One region of the Anaerobacillus sp. QJM3NY_17 genome, then DNA from elsewhere that is predicted to be linked to it. Evidence: a T-box and tRNA genes for the amino acid it is inferred to sense, from the RefSeq annotation. Region 1 holds a T-box; the other holds one or more tRNA genes.
What was found. A T-box is a leader RNA that pairs with one kind of tRNA and senses whether it is charged. The one in region 1 lies ahead of tyrS (tyrosine--tRNA ligase), so its partner is inferred to be a tRNA-Tyr.

Region 1 (9,413 bases):
TGTTCCATTTGTTTTTGCTTTATCAGGAGTTTTACTATTAGCATCGGCTTTTTACTTATTGAAGAGCATGCACTACTTAACAGAATAATAAAGTAGAGCCCCTTTGCTAGCAAAGGGGCAGTTTAAGTTGGTTATCGATTTTTGTCCTTATTCCCCGTTACATCAATGGCAGGTGTATTGTTTCCGAGGTAGCTCGTGGGTTGAGCTGGTTCTTCGCCATAGAAGTCTTCATTGATCTTTTCATCAACATTGACAGGTGCTTGTCCTTTGTAAAATGAATCGTTTATCTTTTTGTTTGCTTGTGTTGTGTCACGCTTCATTTTTTACCTCCTGATTTCGTTAGGATCTTTCTAGCATGTGTAGTGAACGGAGGATTATGATTCATCTCGATGTAAAGTAAGCTTTACGTAAAGTGAGCTTTACCTTATAATGTAAATGAGAAGTGAGGAGGCTTTTTAGTTGAAAAATGTACTCCGTGAGAAAAGAACAGAACAAGGGTATTCCCAGGATCGCCTAGCCGAAATACTTGGTGTATCAAGGCAAACGATTATTTCAATTGAGAAAGGAAAGTACAATCCATCTTTACCGCTCGCACTTGAAATGGCGAGGTTGTTTGGAACGATTGTGGAGGAGATTTTTTATTTGGATTCTGAGGGGGATTAGAAGTGGCAATGAATAAAACGTATATCGGATTTGGCGTCTTTTTTGCGTTGAATGCTTTATTACTGATTAGTGTTGGTCTTGGCACAGGAAATGAACCTATTCCTGCAAGTTATATGATGATGAGTATGTCTATTATGACCTTTTGCTTAAGCTATCTTCAGCCGCAGTTTAAGGCACGGGACGAGCGAAGTCGAATGATTCGAGAGAAAGGGATGTTTTATTCGTACTTTGCTGTACTAGGTTATATCATGGTGTTTCTTTTTCTTCTACAATTCAACATAGTGAATATTAGCTCAGTAACAGTGCTGAGTGCATTAGCCGCCATGCTGATTAGCACAGTCTTTGTTTCCATGGTGATCGTCGCTAAAAGACATTAATTTTTATCACGATGATTAAAGATGGCAAGAATCGGGAAACCCTTTTTGTGAGATCATAAAAAGGAGTTGGATTGACATGAGTAAATCATTACAAGCTTATTTTACAACAGAGAACGATGCAGAGAGTGCAAAAGCTGATTTGCAGGCTTATTCGGTAAGTCAATTGTCAGTTGAACATATTCCAGAAGATCAAAAGCTTAGTATCGATACACCAGTTCAGGGACAGGGAACTGCTACCCCGGCTGGAGCGAATAACGATTTGTTTTTCTCTAATGAAACGCCAACAGGCAAGCAAGAAGAAAATGCTGATCCATCTGAGGAAGCGGACAGAGAGTTTCGCTACGTGTTAGTTTTTAATACAGAAGAGCAAGACGACACGGATCTGCGTGAAGTTGTATCGAAGCATAATGGCGCAATGGAAAAATAGATAAATTGGAAAAAGCTGCGCAATGATGCGCAGCTTTTTTTTGTGGGGGGAAGCGGGGGGCACGCACCTAACCCCAGCTTCACTACCGCGTTATTCAACCACAGTATGAAATCTGAAAATGGTGGATAGGATGAAATAGAAGTGGAGGAAGAGAAAGACAGAACGCTTAATGTTCGCTATACTGTGATAGGAAGCGCATCGGAAGTGGCAAAATACATAAAGGTTTGCTTCAATAGGAGTGACACAAAACGTTACGAATTTATAGTCAGATTCCTTTGATTCAGGGGAGAAAAAAAGGTATACTGATACCTAGATGATAATGATTATAAAAAGATAGTTTATTTAATTAATCACTGTATGAGAGGGGAACACATTCATGGCTAAAAAGACAATGGGATTACTTGTAATGGCGTATGGAACGCCTTATAAAGAAGAGGATATTGAACGTTATTACACACATATTAGAAGAGGCCGCAAGCCATCTGACGAGCAGCTAAAAGATCTTCAGGACCGATACAAAGCAATTGGTGGAATATCGCCACTTGCCAAAATTACGGAAGATCAGGCGAAAGGGCTTGAAGCTCACCTTAATGAAATTCAAGATGAAATTGAGTTTAAGCTTTATATCGGATTAAAGCATATCGAGCCTTTTGTAGAAGATGCGGTACAGCAAATGCACAATGATGGTATTGAAGAAGCCGTTAGTATTGTGTTGGCGCCTCACTTCTCTACATTTAGTATCAAATCTTATAATGGACGAGCAAAAGAAGAAGCTGGAAAACTAGGTGGCCCAGTTATTCATTCTGTTGAGAGCTGGTATGACGAGCCTAAATTTATCTCTTATTGGGCGAAGCGTATTAAAGAGATATTTGAAGGGATGGCAGATCAAGAACGCGAGAAATCTGTCCTCATCGTTTCCGCGCACAGTTTACCTGAAAAAATCATTGCAAATGGAGACCCTTATCCAGACCAATTGAAAGAAACGGCAGATCTTATCGTAGCAGAGTCAGGTGTGAAGAACGTGGCAATAGGATGGCAAAGTGAAGGGAACACTCCAGATCCATGGATTGGCCCAGACGTACAGGATTTAACAAGAGATCTTTATGAAAAACAAGGTTTTACATCGTTTGTTTATGCTCCAGTAGGATTCGTAGCCGATCACTTGGAAGTATTATTTGATAATGACTATGAATGTAAAGTTGTAACAGATGAAATCGGTGCAAATTATTATCGACCAGAAATGCCAAACGCACAGGAAGAATTCATCGATATTCTTTCAACTGTCGTGTTAAAAGAATTAAATAAACAATAATGAAAAAGGCGCAGTCTTACGTTTGTAAGGCTGCGTTCTTTTTTGTGAGAAATTCCAAACTGCTCTTGAAGAAACAAATTGACAACTAGCGTAAAAGAAGATAAAGTAATGAGAAATTCATGCATCGTAAATAACAATAGGCTAGGAAGAGGAAGCAGTAGCGTGTTATGACGAGTAGTGTCAGAGAACCAGTGGTTGGTGTGAACTGGTACAGTCTAACCGTGAATTACCCCTCAGAGCCTTCTTGATGAACAGAGTGATCTAACTAGTCAGGAACGGGAAAACCGTTATCGTATTCGAGCCGGAAGAAGTTATTTCTTCAATCAGGGTGGTATCGCGTGTAAGCCACGTCCCTACTATATAGAGGGGACGTGGCTTTTAATATGAAATTTAATAATTAGGAGGTCGACAGGAATGAACTCAATCATGGATCAATTAACAGAAGAACAAAGAAAGGAAATGGAAAGGCAATATGCGGTTTATACACATGGAACGAGTCAAGTCATTCCTGGAGATGAACTTAAACATAAAATAGCTACTTCGATTTTTAAGAATAAGCCACTTAAAGTGAAATTGGGTCTTGATCCTTCTGCGCCCGATGTCCATATTGGTCACACCGTTGTGTTAAATAAGTTAAGGCAGTTTCAAGAAAATGGCCATATCATCCAACTCATTATTGGAGACTTTACAGGTAAAATTGGTGATCCTACTGGAAAATCAACAGCAAGAGTGCAGCTAACGGATGAAGAGGTGAAACGAAATGCTGGAACTTATCTTGAGCAGTTTGGTAAGGTTCTTGATCAAAGCAAAGTGGAGCTCCACTACAATGCGGCGTGGCTATCTGAACTAAAGTTTGAAGACGTTATTGAACTCGCTGGAAAAATAACGGTTGCTCGTTTACTTGAGCGCGATGATTTTGAAAATCGAATGAAGGCGAATAAGCCTGTCTCGCTTCATGAGTTCTTTTACCCTTTAATGCAGGGCTATGATTCTGTTCATCTTGAAAGTGATATTGAGCTCGGTGGAAATGATCAATATTTCAACGTTTTAATGGGGCGTCACCTTCAAGAGCAGTTCGGAAAAGAGAAGCAAGTCGTCTTAATGATGCCTCTTCTAGAAGGATTAGACGGGATTGAAAAAATGTCTAAATCCAAAGGGAATTACATTGGGATTACAGAGAAGCCATCAGAGATGTATGGAAAAGCGATGTCGATTCCTGATGAGCTGGTCGTCAAATATACCGAATTAATCACGGATCTATCTCTAGAGGAAAAGCTTACGGTTCGTAAAGAAATTGAACAAGAAGAAATCCATCCAAGAACAGCTAAAATGAATTTAGCTAAGACGATCGTTCGCATGTTTCATGGAGAAAATGCTTCTGAAAAAGCAGAAGTGGAGTTTCAACAAATCTTTCAGCAAAAGCAGCTTCCAACTGATATTGAGGAAGTCATATGGGATGGAGATCGGATGGTAACTGTGCCAACATTGATCGCTAAACTAGGCATGCTACCTTCAACAAGTGAAGCTAGACGAATGGTGAAGAATGGCGGTATTAAGCTAAATGAGGTAAAAGTAACAGAAGTGAATGAGGAAATTGAAGTGAAAAATGGATTGGTCATTCAAGTGGGCAAAAGGAAATTCAAGAAAATAAAACTAGCATAGTAAAAATTTCCCCCTCGAATAGAGGGGGAGGATTTTATTATTCTGTAATGGTGACACTTTCTTCGGTATGTTCATGAAGACCTTCATCGTTCTCTACATGGATGGTAACGGTGTAGTCACCAGCTTCTTTAAAAGAAGTCGTTCCTTCATATTCCCCATCCTTCATTTCTTCAGCGTCAACCCACTCAGCTTTTTCTTCATCTACTTTCGAAATTTCAAAGCGAACGTCAGCACCAGTTAAGGCTTCTTCGTCTTTTTGAAGGTGTGCCATGAACGAAACATCTTCATTCGCTTTTATCTCTTCGGGCTTCATAAGATGGATGGATACGTCGCTTTCGTGTTCGTGCGCGTGTTCATCAGTTTCAGAAGCAGCTTCTTCTTCAGAACCGACCATCATTTCATTTTTCGGCATCGTATGTAGGTCACGAGCTGTCACGTGAGATTGAACGAAGTATTTACCAGCATCGTCGAGTTCCTTTTCAGCAGTATAAACGCCTTCACCATCATGAGAAGCTTCGATCATTTCACTATCTTCTTTGGAGCCTTCTTTCCATACTTCAAACATAACTTCGTCAGCATCGTCTACCTTTTCATCACCCTGTGTAACCGTTGCAGAAAAAGTAATCTTTTCACCTTTTTCTACTTTTTCAGGAGTATCTAGTGCAACATCAAGTGTTTCGACCTGAATTTCCTCTGCCGTCGAGGCGTTGTTAGACTCATTTGCATTATCCTGTCCGCACGCTGCTAGCACCATAGAAATGCTAAGGATAGATACCCACGATCCGATTTTTTTCATAACAATTTTTCCTTCCCTTCATTTCTTACGTCCATTTCTGAATAAACAGTATGGCCACTTCAGTAATCTTGTAAACCTTTATCCACACTTTAATAGTAAGAAAGTTATAACCTAATCTCAAGGCTAATTCATGAATAGTTGTGTCTAGCTGGCAACAAAAGAGATTGATAGAAGTTTTATACGAGTGAATTTAAAAGAGACAATAAAAAAACGATCCTTATTGAAAGGAAGGATCGGAGAGATTAAACAAGAGCTTCTTTTGTTTCAAAATGAATCATCATCCATTTCTCGATATCTTGAAAGCCTATTCGCTTGTAAATGTTTCCTGCCTCTGGATTATCATAGAAAAGACATAGGACTTTTCCTTCCTTAAGGACGTCATAACAAAGTTTACTTGTACATTTTGAAGCATAGCCTTTTCGTTTATAATTTGCCAATGTACAAACACCAACGATCATCGCTGATTGAGAATTTTCTGCTGCGGTAGAAGCTGCTGACACAAGCTTCCCATCTTCCTCAATAAAGTATGTTCTTGATACTCCTTTTTCCTGATTTCGTCGCTTTTCTTCTACGGTCTCAGATGAGTCAAACTCACCAATTTGTTCATGAAGAGAATGGATGTGACTTAGGTCAAGCGATGAGGCGACTTGTACATTGTTGATGTTATCGAGGGCAAGTTCGTTAGTACTCTCACATTTCGCATAGAACAATTCACGACTTGAGCGAAAAGGATGGGAAACAAAGGGTTGTATTTGACTTGTGACCCGTTTAAGTCCTGACATCATAAAGAAATCGCTGTCTTCTGAAATCACTTTTGCAAAACCTTTTGCGTCAAAATCCTCAGGTGCAAACGGAATATAGTTTTTTTCATATTTTAATAAAACAGCTCGCAATGTACCATCCTCTAAGAAATCACCCCAAAGCTTCTGGAAAGGTTGATCATACCCATAAGCTTCAATATCTCCTAAAATGAACAAGTTCTCTGCAGCGTGTGGTGTTAATAAGGAGAGGCATTGAAGATGATCATTTTCAGTTAATCTTCTAATCAATTGATAGTTTCCCCCTTTCTAATTCTAACAACCAATTTTACATAAAATAACACAAAAGTAAATAGATTATGAAAATTTATGTTAATCTAAAAATATAGTGGGATTTAGAAAGGAAATGAGGCAATTGATAAAAGGGATTCTTTTTGATTTTGATGAGACGCTTTTGAATAGGAAAGACTCAGTGAATAGCTTTATTCATGACCAATATAAACGCTACCTCACATCTTTAGCAGACATAGAGGAAGAACAGTTTTGCTCACGTTTCATTACTTTAGATAACAATGGGTATACGTGGAAAGATCGCGTTTACGAACAGCTAGTAGATGAATATGAACTAACAATAACTTCAGAAGCGCTTCTAGAGGATTATATTTGTTCCTTTCACCTTCATTGTAAACCTTTCAATGGTTTGATCGATATGCTAGATCGCTAAAAAAGCAGTGGGTACTTACTTGGTTTAATCACCAATGGAAAAACAGCATTCCAGTATAGAAATATTAGTGCTCTGGGAATTGAAAACTATTTTGACGTTATTCTTATTTCTGAACAAGAGGGCGTGAAAAAACCAGAGAAAGTGATTTTCCAGCGTAGCCTTGAGCGGCTTGATTTAAAAGCTTCTCAAACCGTTTTTATAGGGGATCATAAGATAAATGATATAAAGGGTGCTAGTGACGCTGGAATGAAAACAATATGGAAGAAAGGGTTCAATACATCCGAAGAGTTAGGAGACGCCTCGATCCAATCGTTATTAGAAATTCCACAAGTGTTGAATGAGTGGAAGCGATTAGGCATGTAGAAATTTAGCGTAATCTATCAACAAATTGATCTGTTGAGATCGGATCTGCAAACCATTGAAGTGTCTGGTTATGATGCTGGATGATTTTTTTAGCGTTTAGTAGAGACGTATCCCAAGTACTGTGAGCATCTTCAATTAAACTGATAGAAAATCCTTTACTATAGGCGCTCCTACATGTTGAATCTACACATACTTCTGTTTGAATACCAGTTATAAGAAGATGATTGATGTTTTTAGAATGGAGTTTTTCTTCCAGGCGAGTGAGATGAAAGGCATCTGGTGTTGTTTTGTAAATCACTTCATCTTCCTTTTCGATGGTGAAAAAGGGATGAAGCTCCCAATCAATCGTGTTCCGCTTTAGGTGATTTCCATTTGTTTCATGCTGGATATAGTAAACTGGTATGCGTTCTGATTTAGCGGAGGCTGTGATTTTTTTTAAGTTGTATAGTAGCCTGGCATCTTGGTAGACGGAAGACCCGCGATGAAACATTCCATTTTGGACATCAATGAGAAGCAGAGCAGTAGTGTTCAATCATATTCCCCCTTAAATAAACGAACAAATGTTCTTGTTCAATCATACCCCGTATTTGAACGAAAATCAACCGATATATGGAATGAAAGCATGCATTTGTAAAAGTAAGACGTTTAAAAGAGAGGAGAAACGGGGACATTTTAATTGTATGCAAATTAGAAGGAGCTGATATTCAATGAGTAATGTAATGTTTACTTCACAAGCAACTGCAGAAGGCGGACGTAATGGACAAGTTAAATCTTCGGACGGTTTAATTGACTTAAATCTTGTTATGCCAACAGAAAAATCAAGCGAAACTGGCTCAAACCCTGAGCAACTGTTTGCTGCTGCTTATGCGGCTTGTTATGATGGTGCATTAAATCTTGTGGCATCTAAGAAGAAGATGGATATTGATTCGAAAATCACAGCAGATGTTAGCTTATTGAAAGATGAAGCTGACAATGGCTTTAAAATCGGCGCAGCTTTAAATGTAGAAATTAAAGGTGTAAGCCAAGAAGATGCAGAAATGCTCGCAAAAGAAGCTCACAAAGTATGCCCTTACTCCAAGGCAACGCGAGGCAACATTGATGTAGAAATTAATGCAAAAGCTGTGTAACAGATGAAAGCCGTTCTCCAACAAAGGAGAACGGCTTTTTTTCTTGTCTAAAATCTGCTTTTTAACTATAAGAGACGTAAGTTATTTTTGGAATTCAATATCTTCTGGGAGTTCTGTTACATCAGCCCCGTTAAAGAACGTCTTTGATAGATCACGAATCGTTCCATCTTCAAGCATTTCTTCAATTACTTCATTCACTTCAGTAATAAGCTTTTCGTTTTCCTTATTCATCAAAAGACCGCCTTCACTTGGCATATATTGAATAGCAGGGTGAATGGTAAGGTCAAGTTCAGGAAATGCCGCTAGAGCCAATCGCTGCAAGTAAACATCATTTAAAATGACATCGGTTCTTCCGTTGTCAACGTCGCGAAGGTATTGCTCATTTGTCGCATTATCATAGATTACTTCTTCAGCGCCTTTTTCCTTTGCGAGTTTCATGAAGTTCGTTGTAGCTGCACCGGCTGCTTTCTTTCCTTCTAAATCGTCGATTGAGTCTATACCAGATAGATCCTCCGCACGAACGATAGCCGTGCCGTAAGAATGTTTGTATGGCGTAGAAAGTGCAAATTTTTCTTTGCGCTCTTCTGTAATGCCGATATCATTAGCAGCCATATCGACTTTTCCTGTTTGAACAGCTGTCAGCATTCCGTCAAAACCCATTTCAACAAATTCCACTTCTAAATCCAAACGGTTGGCCAGTTCTTTCACAATTTCTACATCAAAGCCAGTTAAATCGTTTGTTTCTTGCTCATGATAAGAAGTTGGATAAAGTGTACCAGAAGTCGCTATTTTAATTGACTCAGCATCCTGGATCTCTTCCCAAGCAGTGTCTCTTTCTTCTTCAGAGCTATTATTGCTGCACGCTGCTAGAATTGATACAACTATCAAAACGAGCAACAGTAAAAAACGATTCGATCTCATGATCATGTCCCCCTTTTTTAAATCAGAACATTACCATAGCAAAGCAGCTTCGGCTTAAGCAAGAGATTTGTCCTAAATATTTCTAATTATAAGACTGGTGAGAGGGACTACCGTATAGGTTTGGATGAGAAGAATGATTCGGGCGAGACGTAATACCCAGTTTAGTTTATAGAAGATGGGGTAACTGTACCGTAATTAATTTTTTATGGAAGTTATTTCATTAATTCACTAACGGAAGGGGATTAGCTGTGAAACATTCTGTGGGGACTTTTACGCATCGGTA
Region 2 (9,413 bases), 300 kb from region 1:
AGCGGCGGACGGGTGAGTAACACGTGGGCAACCTGCCCTGCAGACTGGGATAACTCCGGGAAACCGGAGCTAATACCGGGTAATACATCGCACCGCATGGTGCAATGTTGAAAGTTGGCTTTCGAGCTAACACTGCAGGATGGGCCCGCGGCGCATTAGCTAGTTGGTAAGGTAATGGCTTACCAAGGCGACGATGCGTAGCCGACCTGAGAGGGTGATCGGCCACACTGGGACTGAGACACGGCCCAGACTCCTACGGGAGGCAGCAGTAGGGAATCTTCCGCAATGGACGAAAGTCTGACGGAGCAACGCCGCGTGAGTGACGAAGGCCTTCGGGTCGTAAAGCTCTGTTGTTAGGGAAGAACAAGTACCGTTCGAATAGGGCGGTACCTTGACGGTACCTAACCAGAAAGCCACGGCTAACTACGTGCCAGCAGCCGCGGTAATACGTAGGTGGCAAGCGTTGTCCGGAATTATTGGGCGTAAAGCGCGCGCAGGCGGTCTTTTAAGTCTGATGTGAAAGCCCACGGCTCAACCGTGGAGGGTCATTGGAAACTGGAGGACTTGAGTGCAGAAGAGGAGAGTGGAATTCCACGTGTAGCGGTGAAATGCGTAGATATGTGGAGGAACACCAGTGGCGAAGGCGGCTCTCTGGTCTGTAACTGACGCTGAGGCGCGAAAGCGTGGGGAGCAAACAGGATTAGATACCCTGGTAGTCCACGCCGTAAACGATGAGTGCTAGGTGTTGGGGGGTTCCACCCTCAGTGCTGAAGTTAACACATTAAGCACTCCGCCTGGGGAGTACGACCGCAAGGTTGAAACTCAAAGGAATTGACGGGGGCCCGCACAAGCAGTGGAGCATGTGGTTTAATTCGAAGCAACGCGAAGAACCTTACCAGGTCTTGACATCCTCTGACAATCCTGGAGACAGGACGTTCCCCTTCGGGGGACAGAGTGACAGGTGGTGCATGGTTGTCGTCAGCTCGTGTCGTGAGATGTTGGGTTAAGTCCCGCAACGAGCGCAACCCTTGATCTTAGTTGCCAGCATTTAGTTGGGCACTCTAAGGTGACTGCCGGTGACAAACCGGAGGAAGGTGGGGATGACGTCAAATCATCATGCCCCTTATGACCTGGGCTACACACGTGCTACAATGGACGGTACAAAGGGCAGCAACACCGCGAGGTGAAGCGAATCCCATAAAGCCGTTCTCAGTTCGGATTGCAGGCTGCAACTCGCCTGCATGAAGCCGGAATTGCTAGTAATCGCGGATCAGCATGCCGCGGTGAATACGTTCCCGGGCCTTGTACACACCGCCCGTCACACCACGAGAGTTTGTAACACCCGAAGTCGGTGGGGTAACCTTTATGGAGCCAGCCGCCGAAGGTGGGACAAATGATTGGGGTGAAGTCGTAACAAGGTAGCCGTATCGGAAGGTGCGGCTGGATCACCTCCTTTCTATGGAGAATTACGAAGGTAACTTACGTTACCAACCTTACATGAGCGTTTCGTTTAGTTTTGAAAGAATGATTTATTCTTTCAAACCAGGTGAAGTGATGAAGCTTAGGCGGATTTAAGTAGTAGCCTTGTTCCTTGAAAACTAGATAGCACAAACAACGACATCCAATAATTATTTTTTATGCAATAACTTAGTAATAACTGATGCGTTATGGCAGCAATGCCTAACAAATCGAAGGTTAAGCTACTAAGGGCGCACGGTGGATGCCTTGGCACTAGAAGCCTAAGAAGGACGGGACGAACACCGATATGCTTCGGGGAGCTGTAAGTACGCTTTGATCCGGAGATTTCCGAATGGGGGAACCCACCATCTTTAATAGGATGGTATCCATTTCTGAATACATAGGGAATGGAAGGCAGACCCGGGGAACTGAAACATCTCATTACCCGGAGGAAGAGAAAGCAAACGCGATTTCCTGAGTAGCGGCGAGCGAAACGGAATCAGCCCAAACCAGAGGGCTTGCCCTCTGGGGTTGTAGGACGTCTCTTTGGAGTTACAAAGGCACGGATAGACGAAGCGACCTGGAAAGGTCCATCAGAGAAGGTAACAATCCTGTAGTCAAAATCCGATGCCCTCCGAGACGGATCCTGAGTACGGCGGGACACGTGAAACCCCGTCGGAATCCGGGAGGACCATCTCCCAAGGCTAAATACTCTCTAGTGACCGATAGTGAACCAGTACCGTGAGGGAAAGGTGAAAAGCACCCCGGAAGGGGAGTGAAAAAGAACCTGAAACCGTGTGCCTACAACTAGTTGGAGCCCGTTAATGGGTGACAGCGTGCCTTTTGTAGAATGAACCGGCGAGTTACGATCCCGTGCAAGGTTAAGCTGAGAAGGCGGAGCCGCAGCGAAAGCGAGTCTGAATAGGGCGAAATAGTACGTGGTCGTAGACCCGAAACCAGGTGATCTACCCATGTCCAGGGTGAAGTTCAGGTAACACTGAATGGAGGCCCGAACCCACGCATGTTGAAAAATGCGGGGATGAGGTGTGGGTAGCGGTGAAATGCCAATCGAACCTGGAGATAGCTGGTTCTCTCCGAAATAGCTTTAGGGCTAGCCTCGCGGCAAGAATCTTGGAGGTAGAGCACTGGTTGGACTAGGGGTCCTTACCGGATTACCGAATCCAGTCAAACTCCGAATGCCAACGATTTATCCGCGGGAGTCAGACTGCGAGTGATAAGATCCGTAGTCGAGAGGGAAACAGCCCAGACCACCAGCTAAGGTCCCAAAGTATACGTTAAGTGGAAAAGGATGTGGCGTTGCTTAGACAACCAGGATGTTGGCTTAGAAGCAGCCATCATTTAAAGAGTGCGTAATAGCTCACTGGTCGAGTGACGCTGCGCCGAAAATGTACCGGGGCTAAACGTATCACCGAAGCTGTGGATTGTCTTACGACAATGGTAGGAGAGCGTTCTAAGGGCTGTGAAGTCAGACCGAAAGGACTGGTGGAGCGCTTAGAAGTGAGAATGCCGGTATGAGTAGCGAAAGACAAGTGAGAATCTTGTCCGTCGAAAGCCCAAGGTTTCCTGAGGAAGGCTCGTCCGCTCAGGGTTAGTCGGGACCTAAGCCGAGGCCGAAAGGCGTAGGCGATGGATAACAGGTTGATATTCCTGTACCACCTCCTTTCCGTTTGAACGACGGGGGGACGCAGAAAGATAGGGAGAGCGCGCTGCTGGAAATGCGCGTCCAAGCGATTAGGCTGGTGAATAGGCAAATCCGTTCACCATGAAGGCTGAGTCGTGATGGCGAGGGAAATTTAGTACCGAAGTCCTTGATTCTACGCTGCCAAGAAAAGCCTCTAGTGAGGAAAAAGGTGCCCGTACCGCAAACCGACACAGGTAGGCGAGGAGAGAATCCTAAGACGATCGGGAGAACTCTCGTTAAGGAACTCGGCAAAATGACCCCGTAACTTCGGGAGAAGGGGTGCTTCCTCGGGTTTATAGCCCAGGGGAGCCGCAGTGAAAAGATCCAAGCGACTGTTTAGCAAAAACACAGGTCTCTGCAAAGCCGTAAGGCGAAGTATAGGGGCTGACACCTGCCCGGTGCTGGAAGGTTAAGAGGAGGGGTTATCCCTTACGGGAGAAGCTCTGAATCGAAGCCCCAGTAAACGGCGGCCGTAACTATAACGGTCCTAAGGTAGCGAAATTCCTTGTCGGGTAAGTTCCGACCCGCACGAAAGGTGCAACGACTTGGATACTGTCTCAACGAGAGACCCGGTGAAATTATAGTACCTGTGAAGATGCAGGTTACCCGCGACAGGACGGAAAGACCCCATGGAGCTTTACTGTAGCCTGATATTGGATTTTGGTACAGCTTGTACAGGATAGGTAGGAGCCATAGAAGTCGGACCGCCAGGTTCGATGGAGGCGTCGGTGGGATACTACCCTGGCTGTACTGACATTCTAACCCAGCACCGTGATCCGGTGCGGAGACAGTGTCAGGTGGGCAGTTTGACTGGGGCGGTCGCCTCCTAAAGTGTAACGGAGGCGCCCAAAGGTTCCCTCAGAATGGTTGGAAATCATTCGCAGAGTGTAAAGGCACAAGGGAGCTTGACTGCGAGACCTACAAGTCGAGCAGGGACGAAAGTCGGGCTTAGTGATCCGGTGGTTCCGCATGGAAGGGCCATCGCTCAACGGATAAAAGCTACCCTGGGGATAACAGGCTTATCTCCCCCAAGAGTCCACATCGACGGGGAGGTTTGGCACCTCGATGTCGGCTCATCGCATCCTGGGGCTGAAGTAGGTCCCAAGGGTTGGGCTGTTCGCCCATTAAAGCGGTACGCGAGCTGGGTTCAGAACGTCGTGAGACAGTTCGGTCCCTATCCGTCGCGGGCGCAGGAAATTTGAGAGGAGCTGTCCTTAGTACGAGAGGACCGGGATGGACACACCGCTGGTGTACCAGTTGTTCCGCCAGGAGCATAGCTGGGTAGCTACGTGTGGAAGGGATAAGTGCTGAAAGCATCTAAGCATGAAGCCCCCCTCGAGATGAGATTTCCCACAGCATGAAGCTGGTAAGATCCCTTAGAGATGATGAGGTAGATAGGTTCGGGGTGGAAGCGTGGCAACACGTGGAGCTGACGAATACTAATCGATCGAGGGCTTAACCTAAAAACGAAAAGCGAAGTAAGCCGTTTAAATCCGACAACCGTTGGAGGCTTTTGAGTCAGACGCGCTTTATGCGTCAGAATCAAAAGGTGAAACGATCGAGGATTTGGCTTATGTAGCTGGACATATTGGAAAGTTGTGCGTGCTATCTAGTTTTCAGGGAATAAAATTTTCCTTGAAAAACATGATGGAATATAGTATGATATATTTTGTCGCTGGTAAATCACGAAAGTGAAATCCAGTCCTTAGTCTGGTAATGATGGCGAAGAGGTCACACCCGTTCCCATGCCGAACACGGAAGTTAAGCTCTTCAGCGCCGATGGTAGTTGGGGGATCTCCCCCTGCAAGAGTAGGACGTTGCCAGGCTGATATTATTCCACAGTAGCTCAGTGGTAGAGCTATCGGCTGTTAACCGATCGGTCGTAGGTTCGAATCCTACCTGTGGAGCCATGGAGAGCTGTCCGAGTGGCCGAAGGAGCACGATTGGAAATCGTGTAGACGGTCAAAGCCGTCTCGAGGGTTCGAATCCCTCGCTCTCCGCCACTAGCATACATAATAGCAGCAAGGGCCCGTTGGTCAAGCGGTTAAGACACCGCCCTTTCACGGCGGTAACACGGGTTCGAATCCCGTACGGGTCACCATTATATATCATTTCTACTTTGTGGAGGATTAGCTCAGCTGGGAGAGCATCTGCCTTACAAGCAGAGGGTCGGCGGTTCGAGCCCGTCATCCTCCACCATTATCTAAGGTCCCGTGGTGTAGCGGTTAACATGCCTGCCTGTCACGCAGGAGATCGCGAGTTCGATTCTCGTCGGGACCGCCATTTATATTTTAACATTATCGCGGGGTGGAGCAACAAGCGATACTTCCTTGAAACAGCAACGAGTTGTTTCGACGGATACGCTTCGAAGCATAACCTTGTAGAGAAAGAAACAGTGCACAGCGTAATGAGCAGGTGCAGCATAATTACATTCACATTATCGCGGGGTGGAGCAGTTCGGTAGCTCGTTGGGCTCATAACCCAAAGGTCGCAGGTTCAAATCCTGCCCCCGCAACCAATTATATTTTAAACATGGCTCTGTAGCTCAGTCGGTAGAGCAGTGGACTGAAAATCCACGTGTCGGCGGTTCGATTCCGTCCGGAGCCACCATGTTGCCGGTCTAGCTCAATTGGTAGAGCAACTGACTTGTAATCAGTAGGTTGGGGGTTCAAGTCCTCTGGCCGGCACCATTTTCTCGAAATGAGATCAAATTCCATTGCACTTTCATAAAATGTGTATTACAATGGTAATTGTCAATTTGGAGGGGTAGCGAAGTGGCTAAACGCGGCGGACTGTAAATCCGCTCCCTCAGGGTTCGGCGGTTCGAATCCGTCCCCCTCCACCATCTTGATAGGGGTATAGTTTAAAGGTAGAACAGAGGTCTCCAAAACCTCCGGTGTGGGTTCGAGTCCTACTACCCCTGCCAATTTTAAATTTTTATGGCGGTTGTGGCGAAGTGGTTAACGCACCGGATTGTGATTCCGGCATTCGTGGGTTCAATTCCCATCAGCCGCCCCATTTTTGGGCTATAGCCAAGCGGTAAGGCAACGGATTTTGATTCCGTCATGCGCTGGTTCGAATCCAGCTAGCCCAGCCATTTTTGTTGCGGAAGTAGTTCAGTGGTAGAACATCACCTTGCCAAGGTGGGGGTCGCGGGTTCGAATCCCGTCTTCCGCTCCATTTTAAAAAGGCGGCATAGCCAAGTGGTAAGGCACGGGTCTGCAAAACCCTTACGCCCCGGTTCAAATCCGGGTGCCGCCTCCAATCTTAATATTTTTTCTTAAAAGTCCTGCCGGAGTGGCGGAATTGGCAGACGCACAGGACTTAAAATCCTGCGGAGGGTGTACCTCCGTGCCGGTTCGAGCCCGGCCTCCGGCACCACTTATTTTTCTGCCTGAATTGAATATGGTATTTTGCCGGTGTGGCGGAATTGGCAGACGCGCACGACTCAAAATCGTGTTCCGAGAGGAGTGTCGGTTCGAACCCGACCACCGGTACCATTACATACGTTATTACAAGACTTCAACGTTCTCGTTGAGGTCTTTTTTGTATTCTTTTTAATTCCTTGTCTTATTTGATATCACTAGTTTTCAATGACTCACTGAGCAAATTCCTGCTCATTTAAAAGTAGAGGTGATAAAATACAAGTATAAGATAGATAAAACAATTTACTGAAAGAGTGATTCGATGAGAATTGAAGTATGGTCCGATTTCGTTTGTCCATTTTGTTATATAGGAAAAAGACGTCTTGAAAGTGCGCTTCAGGCTTTTCCACAGCGTGATCAAGTAGAAGTTGTCTTTAAAAGCTTTGAACTTGATCCTAATGCGAAAGAATCGGATGGGGAAAGCATGGCTGAGCTTCTAGCAGCGAAATACAATGTCAGTCTAGAACAAGCTCAGGCTATGTGTGAGAATATGAGGCAGCAAGCTGCTGGAGAAAACCTAACGTATGATTTCGATAAAATGATTCCAACGAATTCATTTGATGCTCATCGTCTTGTTCACTATGCGACAGAGCATGGTAAAAGTAATGAAATGTCAGAACGTCTCTTTTATGCCTTCTTTACCGAATCGAAAAATATTGGTGATCATGAAACGCTTGCATCACTTGGTGAAGAACTTGGGCTAGACGCTGCGGATATAAAACGTATGCTAGGGACTGAAGAATTTACGAAAGAAGTTCGCAACGATGAAGCTATGGGAAGTCAGCTTGGCATTCAGGGCGTACCGTTCTTTGTATTTGACGGTAAATATGCCGTGTCAGGTGCTCAGCCTGTTGAAATGTTTGAACAGGCCGTTGAGAAGGCCTGGGGAGAAGGAAATAAGCTTGAAGTAGTTGGTGGCAATGCAGAAGCGTGTTCTGCTGACTCTTGTGATCTTCCTAAATAAAACGTAAGAAAGCTCTCTTATTGTAAAGAGAGCTTTTTCTTATGCGTCTGTATTTTCTTGTTTAATCGTTTTGTAAGCTGAATCAAGGTTGCGAATGCGACGAACTATTTCTGAGTTTTTGTTAAGGTTGTCATAGATCATTGATGAAACAACTGATCGATAATAGCTATTCATTGCTTCTAATTTTGAAAATACATCACGATTCTTTTGTATGTATTGGCGAAAATTTTCTTCGAAAAATGGTGTTGAGAATGGTTCCATATGATTTCTCCTTTCTGTCTGTCATTCTGATTATAGGGTGATCGTCATCAGGACGTCAAACGGATTATGAAGAGTAAAATTCTATTAGCTCTGTCGTGATGAGAGACGTTTGTAAAGAAAATATGAAAAATGTGTTGTTTCTTTCATATGTTCTGTGGTATTCTATCTACATCAGCGAGGATTGTAGAAATTCCTCGAATTTTCACCATTTACCCAACGCAGTGTTTCGTTAAAATTAACGAAGCGTTGCGTTTTTTTATGTTTGCTTTCTTTAACTTGAAACCCCGCTTAAGAAGTCTCCTCCGTGAATTTGATTAAACATTTCTGCTGAGGCAGTTACAAGCTTTTCACCTTCTGAAACAGGGAGCGAAGGTTGAAGATAGAAAAGTTGAATGGCATGCTTGGTTTCTTCCGTTATAGCTGTTCGCTTAGAATCAACGATAGGACTTCCGAACGCTCCTTTGTGATCAAGTGAGAGGATTTTGTTGTTGAAGCTTACCTCACGTCCATTTAAGCCCTCATATGCAGTCGTCTCACTACCAATGTCGATTGTAATATCTCCTTCAACTTGATCAAGATCATAGATACCAATTGGAATTTTGTATTGAAGCGACAGAAGATTGTTGATGTCTGCAGCAGAGTGAACGAGAGGTAGCGAAGACCCTTTCTTTAACCGGCGTAATAGGGCTTCTGAGGACGGTCGATATTTGGCGGGATCCGTCCCGAACTTTTTGAAAATGGAACGCCACTCTGAGATAGCAGGAAAAGTGAGCAGGTCTGTCTGCTCAAGATCCATCATCAATGTTTCCTGATAGAACTGAAAGCGACCGCGCACCATTTGCGGCGACTTTTCAACAACGATATTATGGTAAATAGCATAACCAATTTTAAAATCAGGATATGTCTTTTTAATAGATGGAGCGAGAATTATACTTGTCATCACACTTTTCTCCTAACATATAATTTTTCGTTCATTTTATCATATACCTAAATTTGAAGCTTATAAGGAGGCTTGCCTCATTTATGAATAAACTTAGAAAACAATTAGAGCGTATTGATGGAAAAGGATATAAAGCATATAAAGACATTAGTGGGCACTATGATTTTGCGGATTACACCCTTTACATCGATTATGTCCAGGGAGACCCTTTTGCTAGTCCTTCTCGGATAAGAATCATCATCCCACGTAAGAAAACGATCGTAGAGCCTGAGTGGTTCGATTCGGCTGTAAGAAGAGTTCGAACAGAAGATATGATTGCTAGAAAAGTAGGAGAGGCCATTAGAAGGACTGAGAGGCATGCGAAAGGCACTGGGAAAAGTGGATTGGTCTCAATCGATATACCTGGTCAAAAGGTTATTGAGAGGGCAGCAGTGAGCGTGACAGAGGAATCTATTACGATTTGTCTATCAATAGGATTACCTGCACAAGGCAGAAAAGTTCTTGGCAGACAGGCTATAAACTTGCTTCTGCATCAGCTGCCAGACATTGTGAAGAATTCTGTTTTTGCATTAAACAAACGAATAATCTTAGAGGCATTGCATTTAGCAGACCAACAAGAGGCCATTCGTGAACAACTTACCCAAAACGGATATGTCGGATTTG

Region 2: it has a tRNA-Tyr gene. The T-box ahead of tyrS (tyrosine--tRNA ligase) is inferred to sense a tRNA for this amino acid. The anticodon was not compared.

The regions. Positions count from the first base shown of each region.
Region 1 is NZ_CM149685.1:793,209-802,621, forward strand. It holds gene AC0VYV_RS04295 (MFS transporter) at 1-88, shown strand, start outside; gene AC0VYV_RS04300 (hypothetical protein) at 132-320, opposite strand; gene AC0VYV_RS04305 (helix-turn-helix transcriptional regulator) at 460-663, shown strand; gene AC0VYV_RS04310 (permease) at 672-1,040, shown strand; gene AC0VYV_RS04315 (hypothetical protein) at 1,117-1,467, shown strand; gene hemH (ferrochelatase) at 1,844-2,779, shown strand; T-box leader at 2,914-3,137, shown strand; gene tyrS (tyrosine--tRNA ligase) at 3,194-4,441, shown strand; gene AC0VYV_RS04330 (FixH family protein) at 4,479-5,237, opposite strand; gene AC0VYV_RS04335 (GNAT family N-acetyltransferase) at 5,480-6,286, opposite strand; partial or broken gene AC0VYV_RS04340 (HAD family hydrolase) at 6,402-7,082, shown strand; gene AC0VYV_RS04345 (isochorismatase family protein) at 7,087-7,614, opposite strand; gene AC0VYV_RS04350 (organic hydroperoxide resistance protein) at 7,790-8,209, shown strand; gene AC0VYV_RS04355 (transporter substrate-binding domain-containing protein) at 8,291-9,130, opposite strand; gene AC0VYV_RS04360 (hypothetical protein) at 9,379-9,413, shown strand, end outside.
Region 2 is NZ_CM149685.1:495,829-505,241, forward strand. It holds rRNA gene AC0VYV_RS02685 (16S ribosomal RNA) at 1-1,456, shown strand, start outside; rRNA gene AC0VYV_RS02690 (23S ribosomal RNA) at 1,694-4,623, shown strand; rRNA gene rrf (5S ribosomal RNA) at 4,870-4,986, shown strand; tRNA gene AC0VYV_RS02700 (tRNA-Asn) at 4,996-5,070, shown strand; tRNA gene AC0VYV_RS02705 (tRNA-Ser) at 5,072-5,163, shown strand; tRNA gene AC0VYV_RS02710 (tRNA-Glu) at 5,187-5,261, shown strand; tRNA gene AC0VYV_RS02715 (tRNA-Val) at 5,284-5,359, shown strand; tRNA gene AC0VYV_RS02720 (tRNA-Asp) at 5,368-5,443, shown strand; tRNA gene AC0VYV_RS02725 (tRNA-Met) at 5,602-5,678, shown strand; tRNA gene AC0VYV_RS02730 (tRNA-Phe) at 5,695-5,770, shown strand; tRNA gene AC0VYV_RS02735 (tRNA-Thr) at 5,775-5,850, shown strand; tRNA gene AC0VYV_RS02740 (tRNA-Tyr) at 5,921-6,005, shown strand; tRNA gene AC0VYV_RS02745 (tRNA-Trp) at 6,013-6,086, shown strand; tRNA gene AC0VYV_RS02750 (tRNA-His) at 6,103-6,178, shown strand; tRNA gene AC0VYV_RS02755 (tRNA-Gln) at 6,183-6,257, shown strand; tRNA gene AC0VYV_RS02760 (tRNA-Gly) at 6,266-6,340, shown strand; tRNA gene AC0VYV_RS02765 (tRNA-Cys) at 6,350-6,424, shown strand; tRNA gene AC0VYV_RS02770 (tRNA-Leu) at 6,452-6,541, shown strand; tRNA gene AC0VYV_RS02775 (tRNA-Leu) at 6,576-6,660, shown strand; gene AC0VYV_RS02780 (DsbA family oxidoreductase) at 6,848-7,549, shown strand; gene yvfG (protein YvfG) at 7,589-7,810, opposite strand; gene AC0VYV_RS02790 (B3/B4 domain-containing protein) at 8,082-8,750, opposite strand; gene AC0VYV_RS02795 (ABC-ATPase domain-containing protein) at 8,834-9,413, shown strand, end outside.